Linked DNA regions of Syntrophobotulus glycolicus DSM 8271. The protein of the gene in region 2 interacts with the protein of the main gene of each other region in a pairwise test. Links are inferred from orthologs where the notes say so. Each region holds a gene or a part of one and is shown on either strand. Other genes may lie near its edges.

Evidence for each region.
Region 1: the proteins of ribD (region 2) and SGLY_RS15185 interact in binary tests that used the Escherichia coli proteins (3 or more experiments, as listed by UniProt). The link is inferred for Syntrophobotulus glycolicus DSM 8271 from one-to-one orthologs.

What each region holds. Positions count from the first base shown.
Region 1 is NC_015172.1:3,078,781-3,083,671, reverse strand. What follows is about bases 1,376-4,305. They hold SGLY_RS15185 (acetyl-CoA carboxylase biotin carboxylase subunit), read left to right. Parts: upstream 1,376-2,133; coding sequence 2,134-3,477; downstream 3,478-4,305. Other genes in these bases: accD (acetyl-CoA carboxylase, carboxyltransferase subunit beta), read left to right, coding at 3,519-4,305; fabZ (3-hydroxyacyl-ACP dehydratase FabZ), read left to right, coding at 1,638-2,063; accB (acetyl-CoA carboxylase biotin carboxyl carrier protein), read left to right, coding at 1,376-1,614. Also shown: fabF (beta-ketoacyl-ACP synthase II), read left to right, coding at 1-1,152; more of accB, read left to right, coding at 1,153-1,375; more of accD, read left to right, coding at 4,306-4,391; SGLY_RS15175 (acetyl-CoA carboxylase carboxyltransferase subunit alpha), read left to right, coding at 4,413-4,891. UniProt on the Escherichia coli protein: This protein is a component of the acetyl coenzyme A carboxylase complex; first, biotin carboxylase catalyzes the carboxylation of the carrier protein and then the transcarboxylase transfers the carboxyl group to form malonyl-CoA.
Region 2 is NC_015172.1:1,823,911-1,828,750, forward strand. Bases 612-3,490 are described here. They hold ribD (bifunctional diaminohydroxyphosphoribosylaminopyrimidine deaminase/5-amino-6-(5-phosphoribosylamino)uracil reductase RibD), read left to right. Parts: upstream 612-1,437; coding sequence 1,438-2,544; downstream 2,545-3,490. Other genes in these bases: SGLY_RS08935 (GNAT family N-acetyltransferase), read left to right, coding at 612-1,123; SGLY_RS08945 (riboflavin synthase), read left to right, coding at 2,564-3,220; SGLY_RS08950 (bifunctional 3,4-dihydroxy-2-butanone-4-phosphate synthase/GTP cyclohydrolase II), read left to right, coding at 3,235-3,490. Also shown: SGLY_RS08925 (sensor histidine kinase), read right to left, coding at 1-298; more of SGLY_RS08935, read left to right, coding at 599-611; more of SGLY_RS08950, read left to right, coding at 3,491-4,452; ribH (6,7-dimethyl-8-ribityllumazine synthase), read left to right, coding at 4,501-4,840. UniProt on the Escherichia coli protein: Converts 2,5-diamino-6-(ribosylamino)-4(3h)-pyrimidinone 5'-phosphate into 5-amino-6-(ribosylamino)-2,4(1h,3h)-pyrimidinedione 5'-phosphate.

The sequences.
Region 1 (4,891 bases), 1.3 Mb from region 2 along the record:
TGTGGAATAGACAGGATTACGGCCTTTGACACGGCCGAACTAAAGGTAAAATTGGCTGCTGAAGTAAAGAATTTCAATCCGGAAGACTATCTGGACAAAAAAGAGGCCAAAAGGATGGACAGATTCTGTCAGCTGGCTCTGGGCGCCGCGGATGAGGCCGTGAAAAATTCCGGTATTGACCTGGAGAATATCGATCATGAAAGATTCGGCGTTATTTTCGGTACAGGGATTGGCGGACTGATCACCATTCAGGATCAATGTTATAAAATGTTTCAAAAGGGACCAAATAAAATATCACCCTTTTTCATCCCGATGGTCATCACCAATATGGCCGCAGGGAATATTTCCATCAGATATCAGGCCAAAGGCATATGTACAAGCCTGGTTACCGCCTGTGCTACCGCTACCCATTCCATAGGGGAGGCTTTTCATAAGATCCGTTATGGTTATGCCGACTATATTTTGGCCGGTGGAACCGAAGCGCCCATTACGGCTTTAGCTGTCGGAGGATTTTCCTCCATGACGGCACTCAGTACAAGTGAAGACCCACAGAGAGCTTCGATTCCTTTTGACAAGGAAAGGGACGGTTTTGTCATGGGGGAAGGTGCGGGGGTTCTGGTTTTGGAAAGCCTGGACAGCGCCTTGGCCAGAAAGGCCAAAATCTATGCGGAAATCGTAGGTTATGGGGCGACTTCCGACGCTTACCATATCACGACCCCGGCCCCTGAGGGGGAAGGGGCCGCCAGATCAATGAAGATTGCTTTGCAGGATGCAGGCATTAACCCCGAACAAATATCATATATTAATCCGCATGGAACAAGTACACCTTATAACGATAAATTTGAAACGGAAGCAATCAAGAAGATATTCGGAGACCATGCTTATCAGGTGCCGATCAGTTCAACGAAGTCTATGATCGGGCATTTGCTCGGTGCGGCCGGAGCGGTTGAGGCAATCGTCTGTATCAAGGCTCTGGAGGAAGATTTTGTGCCGCCGACAGTGGGGTACCAGGTGAAGGACGAAGATTGTGATCTTGATTATGTCCCAAATTTCGGCCGCAAAGCAAATGTGGAATACGCATTGTCCAACTCCCTTGGTTTCGGCGGACACAATGGCACAATCATTTTAAAAAAATGGTCAGAGGGAAAGTAAATGGAATTAAATGAGATTAAGGAACTGGTCAAATTGCTTGACGAATCAAGCCTAACCTGGCTGGAACTTGAACTGGACGGCTCCAGAATCCTTCTGAAAAAGGAGAAGCAATTGACAGCTGCCGGTAAACAGGAGGTTCCTGTCAGCGTTCCGGCAGCTGCGTCTGCGGTTCAGGCTGAAGAGCCCGATCCTGTTCAGCCTGCGGCAAAATACAGGGAAGATCTGATTACCGTCAGTTCCCCGATTGTCGGGACTTTTTATTCCGCGGCTTCCCCTGAGGCGGAGCCTTTTGTTGAAGAAAACAGTAAGGTGAAAAAAGGCGACCCTCTGTGTATTATTGAGGCGATGAAACTGATGAACGAGATCGAGGCGGAACAGGATCTGGAAATAGTTGAAATCCTGATCACCAACGGTGAAATGGTAGAATATGGTCAGCCCTTGTTTTTGGCCAGAAGTATTTGATCATAAAGAGGATGGTGCCGGCTATGAGTTTGGATATTAAGGAAATTCAGGAGATCATTCCGCACAGGTATCCTTTTCTCCTGATTGACAGAGTAGAGGAACTTCAAGAAGGAAAAAAAGTTGTTGCCTATAAAAATGTCACAATGAATGAATACTTTTTTCAGGGACATTTCCCTCAGGAACCGGTTATGCCGGGGGTCCTGATTATTGAGGCTTTGGCGCAGGCCGGCACGGTAGCCGTCTTAAGCGTGGAAAAATACCGGGGTAAAATCGCATTTTTTGCCGGTATCGACAAGGCCCGTTTCAAAAGAAAAGTTGTCCCTGGCGACGTCATAAGACTGGAAGTAGAGTTTGTGAAGCTTAAGGGGCCGGTAGGTATCGGCAAGGCTGTGGCTACCGTTAACGGTGAGCTGGCTGCGGAAGCTGAGCTAAAGGTATTTATCGGCTAAACCGTGTAATTGTAAAAAGTGTTCTAAATTTGGATCAGTATTTATACTTTGGGGATAAGCAGGTGAAGTCTTGTTTAAAAAGATTCTCATAGCGAACCGGGGAGAGATCGCGGTCAGAATAATCAGGGCATGCAGAGAAATGGGCATTGAAACAGTTGCCGTTTATTCGGAGGCGGACAGAAATTCTTTGCATGTTGAACTTGCCGATCAGGCCGTCTGTATTGGATCGGCCAGATCACAGGACAGCTATCTCAGTTTGACGAATATTATCAGTGCCACGGTCCTGACCGGAGCGGAAGCCATTCATCCGGGGTATGGGTTCCTGGCGGAAAACAGTAAATTTGCCGGGATGTGCAAGGAGTGCCGGATTACTTTCATCGGACCGGACCTTGAGACGATTGAGATGATGGGAAATAAATCCCGGGCCAGACAGACCATGATGAAGGCCGGAGTACCGGTGGTGCCTGGTTCTGAAGGCCTTGTGCATGATGATGAGCATGCTGAGGCGGAGGCGGATAGAATCGGATATCCGGTGATGCTCAAGGCTTCAGCCGGGGGCGGAGGAAAAGGAATCCGCATCGTTTGGGAAAAAGGGGATCTGCAAAAGGCTTTTGCAACGGCCAAAACTGAAGCGATGGTTAACTTTGGGGATGATTCGATGTATCTCGAAAAGTTCATTGAAAAGCCCAGGCATATCGAATTTCAGATTCTCGCTGATCATCATGGCAATGTTATCCACCTCGGGGAAAGAGATTGTTCCATTCAGCGGAGAAATCAGAAAGTCATTGAAGAAGCGCCTTCTGCGGCCCTGACTGCGGATCTGCGCAAGCGGATGGGCGACGCGGCGGTTAACGCCGCTAAAGCCGTAGGCTATAAAAATGCCGGAACGATTGAGTTTCTGCTGGACGTCCACGGTCAATTCTACTTTATGGAGATGAACACCCGTATTCAGGTTGAACACCCTGTAACAGAGCTTATCACAGGAGTAGATTTGATCAGAGAGCAAATCAAAATTGCCGCCGGTAAAAAGCTGACACTAATTCAAAATAATGTTAAAATTAAAGGGCATGCCATTGAGTGCCGTATTAATGCCGAAAATCCGAATTTGAATTTCCGGCCTTCCCCGGGTAAGGTGAACATCATGCTTTGGCCCGGAGGAAAGGGAGTACGCGTTGACAGCGGAATTTACAATGGCTATGTGATCCCTCCTTATTATGATTCCATGATCGCTAAACTGATTGTGCACGGCGAAGACCGACAGGATGCCTTAAGCATCATGAAGCGTGCTCTGGATGAATTTGTGCTGGAGGGAATAGATCATAATATTGAGTTTCTTTTTGAAATATTATCCCACGACAGGTTTGCGTCAGGTGACTTTGATACTTCTTTTCTGTCTCAGGAATTTAATTTTTGAGTGCTGAAATGATTCAGTATTGAAAGTTTGAGGAATAATCATTGAAAATTAATAAAGTTTTTCGAAAACCAAAATATATCGTGCTGCAGCAAAACGCTCTAAGACCGGATGAGAAAGCCTCGCAAAATGAGGGTCCGGCAATACCGAATGGTTTATGGATCAAATGTCAGGACTGTGGCGCAACAATTTACAATAAGGACCTGCTTAAAAGCAATGGAGTCTGTACAGTTTGCGGGCGGCATTTTCGCCTCAGTGCCGCGGACAGGATCGAGCTGATCATGGATACCGGGACCTTTCGCGAGATCAATGACCGACTTTCGACATTGAATCCTCTCGATTTCCCGGGCTATGAAGAGAAAATTTTATCCTATCAAAATGATTCCGGTATCCATGAGGCGGTGATTACCGGTTATGGCAAGATTTATGGGAATAATACGGTGATCGCCGTAATGGACAGCAAATTTCTGATGGGCAGTATGGGCTCTGTCGTAGGGGAAAAAATTACGCGGGCAATCGAATTTGCCGGTGTCAAAAAACTGCCGTTAATCATATTTACAGCATCAGGAGGAGCGAGGATGCAGGAAGGGATTTATTCCCTGATGCAGATGGCCAAAACTTCTGCCGCTATTGCCAAGTTCAGCCAAAACGGAGGATTGTACATTTCCGTACTGACTGATCCCACTACCGGAGGAGTGACAGCCAGTTTTGCGATGCTGGGAGATCTTATTCTCGCCGAACCCGGGGCTTTGATTGGGTTTGCCGGACAGAGGGTCATTGAACAGACGATTCGGCAGCAGCTCCCTGAAGGCTTTCAAAAAGCGGAGTTCCTGCTGGAGCATGGCTTCATAGACAAGATCGTGCCGAGAAATTCCATGAAGACGACACTGTCACGGATTATCCGGCTGCATCAATAATTTAGGCTCAGGAGTGTAAAGATGCTCGAAGGAGAAAAAAATATTCGGGAACTGAAAAACAAAATCGGCGAACTGGAAAAAATGGCCGAAGAAAAGCAGATCGACTTTTCAGACGAGATCGGGAAGCTTGAAGCTAAACTCCTGGAATTAGAAGCCCAGGCCTATGGCAGCATTTCGCCGGTAGACAAATTTACTCTTTCCCGGATGCTGGAACGGCCTACCTCACTGGACTATATCGAAAAGGTTTTCGATTATTTTATCGAATTCCATGGCGACAGGTATTTTGGTGATGATCCCTGCATTGTCGGAGGCATAGCAAAATTAGGTGATCTGCCTGTAACAGTGATCGGGCAGCAGCGCGGACGGAATATGAAAGAAAATGTGAAACGCAATTTCGGAATGCCCAATCCGGAAGGATACCGCAAGGCTTTAAGGCTGATGAAACAGGCCGAGAAGTTCAAACGGCCTGTTATCTGCTTTATCGATACCAAAGGAGCCAA
Region 2 (4,840 bases):
TCAATTGAAGATCGATCTGGGAATTTTTTGCTTCAATATACACTTCCATCATTTGCTTTTCCGTATATCTCTTGTAATTGAGGCTGGTTTCCATAAGAACCTGTCTGAGCTGCTTTTCTTTTTTCTGCTGAGCGTCAACATTTTTAATTGTTTCCGAAATTTCCACTTTTAAATAGTCCAATTCTTTGTTTAAATGTTGAAACTCCAGCCTTGTGGTTTCCGCAATATTAAATATTTCTTCTTTTCCATTCTCAACTGCTTTTAGGGTTGCTTCGAAAGCCGCGTTTAACCGTTCCATTTCCGACACTCCGAACAATTATTCTGAATTCCCAATAGTAATTCGACACTATTTTGCTTTTTCCTACTATACTGAAAAAATTGATCCTCTTGACATAGAATAACCTGTTTGCTATGATTTATTTTGACTTGACGGGGCGTAGCGCAGTTTGGTAGCGTGCTTGGTTCGGGACCAAGAGGTCGCGTGTTCGAATCACGTCGCCCCGACCATTGAATTACAGTTCATTTGGAAGAGGAGAAGTTTGACTTTGTCAAACTTCATTTTCATATTTGATAAAGTATCCGGAAAGGTGCTGAGATCATGCTGAAAGGCCGGAAAACAATCATCAGGCCCTTGGAAACTGATGATTTGGATATTCTTTATACCTGGTTTAACGACGGAGAATTTTCTCACTGGCTTACCGGCGGCTGGCCCTTGCGTACTCTTCTGCGCCGGGAGGAGATAGAAAGGGTGATCTATGACGATGATCCGCAAAGATATGCAATCCTGGATATTGCCGATCATTCAATGATCGGCACAATTGGTTTCGGGGAAGTCAATGTCCCTTCCAGGAACGCTTCACTCTATATTGGCATAGGAGAAAAAGACCATTGGAGTAAGGGGTATGGATCTGATGCTTTGCATAGCTTTATTGCTTTTCTGTTCAACTCCTGGAATTTACACCGTCTCACGATAAAAACATGGTCCGGCAACAGCCGGGCTTCTTCCTGCTATCAAAAACTGGGCTTTCAACTGGAAGGCCGGCTCCGGGACGCTTATTATGTTGACGGCGCATATCAGGATGAGTTGGTCTTTGGTCTGCTCAAGGAAGAATGCAAGTTTTAATTTTTTCACGGTCTCCTTTTGACTTTTTTGCCCGGACGAAGTTTTTGATTAATATTGATAATATTGTACAATTGCAGTAAAATATAAATAATTGAATTAGACAATTTTAGTTTCTGGGGACAGGTGCAATTCCTTACCGGCGGTAAAGCCCGCAAGCCGCAAGGCCGATTCGTTGAAATTACGAAGCCGACAGTTAAAGTCTGGATGGGAAGAAACGTTTTCTGATGTCGTTGAACATTGGATTAATTGTTTTTGCGTCGAAAAATCCCTCGGAATTTAAAATTTCCGAGTTTTTTTATTTAAGGGTGATTAAAATGCAAACCGGTTTTTCTGATCAAGATAAGTTTTATATGCAAAGAGCGCTTGATCTTGCTGAGATGGCCGAGGGCCGGACCAGCCCCAATCCCATGGTAGGCTGCCTGATCGTGAAAGATGGTCTGATTATCGGCGAAGGATACCATCAAAAGGCCGGTACTCCTCATGCTGAAGTCCACGCTTTGACCGCGGCCGGAAAGAGAGCCTCCGGAGCGGATGTCTATGTGACGTTGGAACCCTGCTCTCACTTTGGCCGGACTCCTCCCTGCTGTGACGCTTTGATTCAGGCTGGGGTGAAGCGGGTATTTGTCGCTCTTGTTGATCCCAATCCTCTTGTCCGGGGAAAAGGAATTCAAAAAATGCGGGCTGCCGGAATTGAAGTATTTACGGGATTACTGGAAAATGAAGCGGCTAAATTGAACGAACCCTTTGTGAAAGCCATGAAAACAAACCTGCCTTTTGTTTTGTATAAATCCGCAAGCACCGCTGACGGCAAGACAGCCTCCTGCACCGGTGATTCCCGGTGGATCACCAATGACCTCTCCCGTAAATATGTTCATGAGCTGCGCAACAGCTATGATGTCATTATGGTTGGCAGTAAGACCATTCTCCAAGACAATCCTCAATTAACCTGCCGGATAGCCGGAGGACGTCACCCGGTAAGACTTATTGTCGATGGCACCCTTTCCATCCCAGAAGAAGCCAGGCTTCTCTCTCTTTCCGAAGGGTCGACAATTATTGCAACTACCCGGGCGGCATCTCCGAAAAAAATAGATAAATTAAAAAAGATCAGGAACAATATTGAGGTATGGGTTTATTCCGAAGAAAGGTACGTACCGCTGAAAACGTTAATGCAGGATATTTTAGAAAAGGGTTATCAGAGTGTTTTACTGGAAGGCGGCGGTACTTTAGCCGGACAGATGATTGCGGAAAAGCTTGTTGATAAGGTGAATTTATTTATTGCCCCCAAGATCATCGGGCAAAGCAGCTTCTCCCCCATTTCCGGGTTTTGTATAAATTCGATGGCCGATGCCGTTATGATCAGGGAGATGGAAATGAAAGAATTTGCCGGAGATATTCTGCTTTCCGGTTATTTAAAACAATAAAGCACGGAGGAACACGAAGATGTTCACTGGCCTGATTGAAGAACTTGGTTCGATAGAAAACATTGAAATTGGCGGAGAATCAGCAGCCTTAACCGTTAACGCAACTAAAGTGCTGGAAGGTACAGTTCCGGGGGACAGCATCGCGGTCAATGGGGTTTGTCTGACTGTGACCAGGATGGGCAACAAGCTGTTTACGGTTGATGTCATGGCTGAGACCCTTCAGAAAACCGGCCTGCAAGAACTGAAACCCATGTCCAGGGTCAATTTGGAAAGAGCCTTAAGACTGAGTTCCCGGTTAGGCGGTCATCTGGTCAGCGGACACGTTGACGGTGTCGGGACGGTGCGGTCCGTCAAACAGGTCGGTATCGCTAAAGTCTATTCGATTCAGACAACTCCGGCAATCATGCATTATTTAATCCCCAAGGGCTCGGTGGCTGTGGACGGAATATCCCTCACAGTAGTCGAAACAGGTACGGATTACTTCACGATTTCGATTATCCCCCATACTTTCCAAAACACAACTCTCTATGATAAAAAAGCAGGCTCCAGGGTTAACCTGGAAACCGATTTGATCGGAAAATATGTCGCCAAGTTTCTTAAAACCGATGAACCGCCGGACCAGAGGGGCTCTCAAGGGATCACACTTGAACAGCTCTCCAGGTTTGGCTTTATTTAAAGGAGTGATATATTGTGGCAACCGAAAGAACTCTTTTTGACACGATTGAAGAGGCTATCGAGGAAATCAGGGATGGTAAAATGATCATTGTGGTGGATGATGAGGATCGCGAGAATGAAGGCGACCTTGTGATGGCAGCCGAAAAAGCCACACCAGAGGCAATAAACTTTATGGCTACTTATGGACGCGGCTTGATCTGCGCTCCTCTGACGAGACAACGCATGCATGAACTGAAACTGGATCCTATGGTGGAGGAAAATACTGATCCTCACGGAACCGCTTTCACCGTCAGTGTGGACGCTTCGACCAGCACAACCGGAATCTCAGCGTTTGAACGAGCGGCTACGATCCGGGCGCTTGTCGATTACAGGACAAACCCCGCGGATTTGCGCCGCCCCGGCCATATTTTCCCTTTGCAAGCCAAAGAAGGGGGTGTTCTGGTCCGCACCGGTCATACTGAAGGTTCCGTAGATCTGGCCCGTTTAGCGGGCTTACAGCCTGCCGGTGTCTTATGTGAAATCATGAATGATGACGGAACGATGGCCAGAATTCCTGACTTGATGGTTTTTAAAGAAAAGCACAAGCTGAAAATGATTTCCATCAAGGAGTTAATTCAATACCGCCGCCGTACAGAAAAGCTGATTGAGATGACTGAGATAATTAACTTCCCTACAGATTTCGGGATATTCAAAGCGACTGGGTACCGCAGTATTTTGGATAATAAGGAGCACCTTGCTTTAATTAAGGGGGATATCTCCGACGGCAAGCCGGTCCTGGTCAGGGTACATTCCGAATGCCTGACAGGTGATGTATTCTTCTCTCAAAGATGCGACTGCCGCGATCAGTTATCTGCGGCCTTAACGCAAATTGAACGTGAAGGGCGCGGTGTCCTGCTCTACATGCGCCAGGAAGGAAGAGGAATCGGCTTGCTGAATAAGCTCAAAGCTTACAAACTTCAGGAAGAAGGCAAAGATACCGTAGAAGCCAATATCGCTCTTGGCTTCCCTGCCGATCTGCGGGACTATGGTGTCGGGGCCCAGATTCTGGCCGATCTGGGAATTACCCAAATCAGGCTGATGACCAATAATCCCAAAAAAATCATTGGGCTTGAAGGTTATGGAATTCAGGTTGTGGAACGGGTTCCCATCGAAATGTCTGTGAAACCGGAGAATAAAAAGTATTTATTCACCAAAAAAGCGAAAATGGGACACTATTTAACCAAAGTTCAATAGGATATTTTTCAGAAAACCTGCTCAAAATCACATGAAGGAGAGAAAAAAATGATCATACATGAAGGTCATCTTTTAGCGAAGGATTTAAAATTTGCCATTGTTGCCGGACGGTTCAATGAGTTTATTACCAGCAAGCTGATTGGCGGGGCCCTGGATGCCTTGAAAAGGCATGGCGCCGACGAAGGAAACATTGAGATGGTTTGGGTGCCGGGAGCATTTGAAATCCCTTTACTTGCGAAAAAAATAGCGGAAACAAAACGTTTTGATGCCGTCATCTGCCTGGGAGCGGTAATCAGAGGAGCTACTCCCCATTTTGAATATGTCAGCAGTGAAGTCAGCAAAGGTGTTGCTCATGTCGGACTGGAAACCGGTATCCCCGTTATTTTCG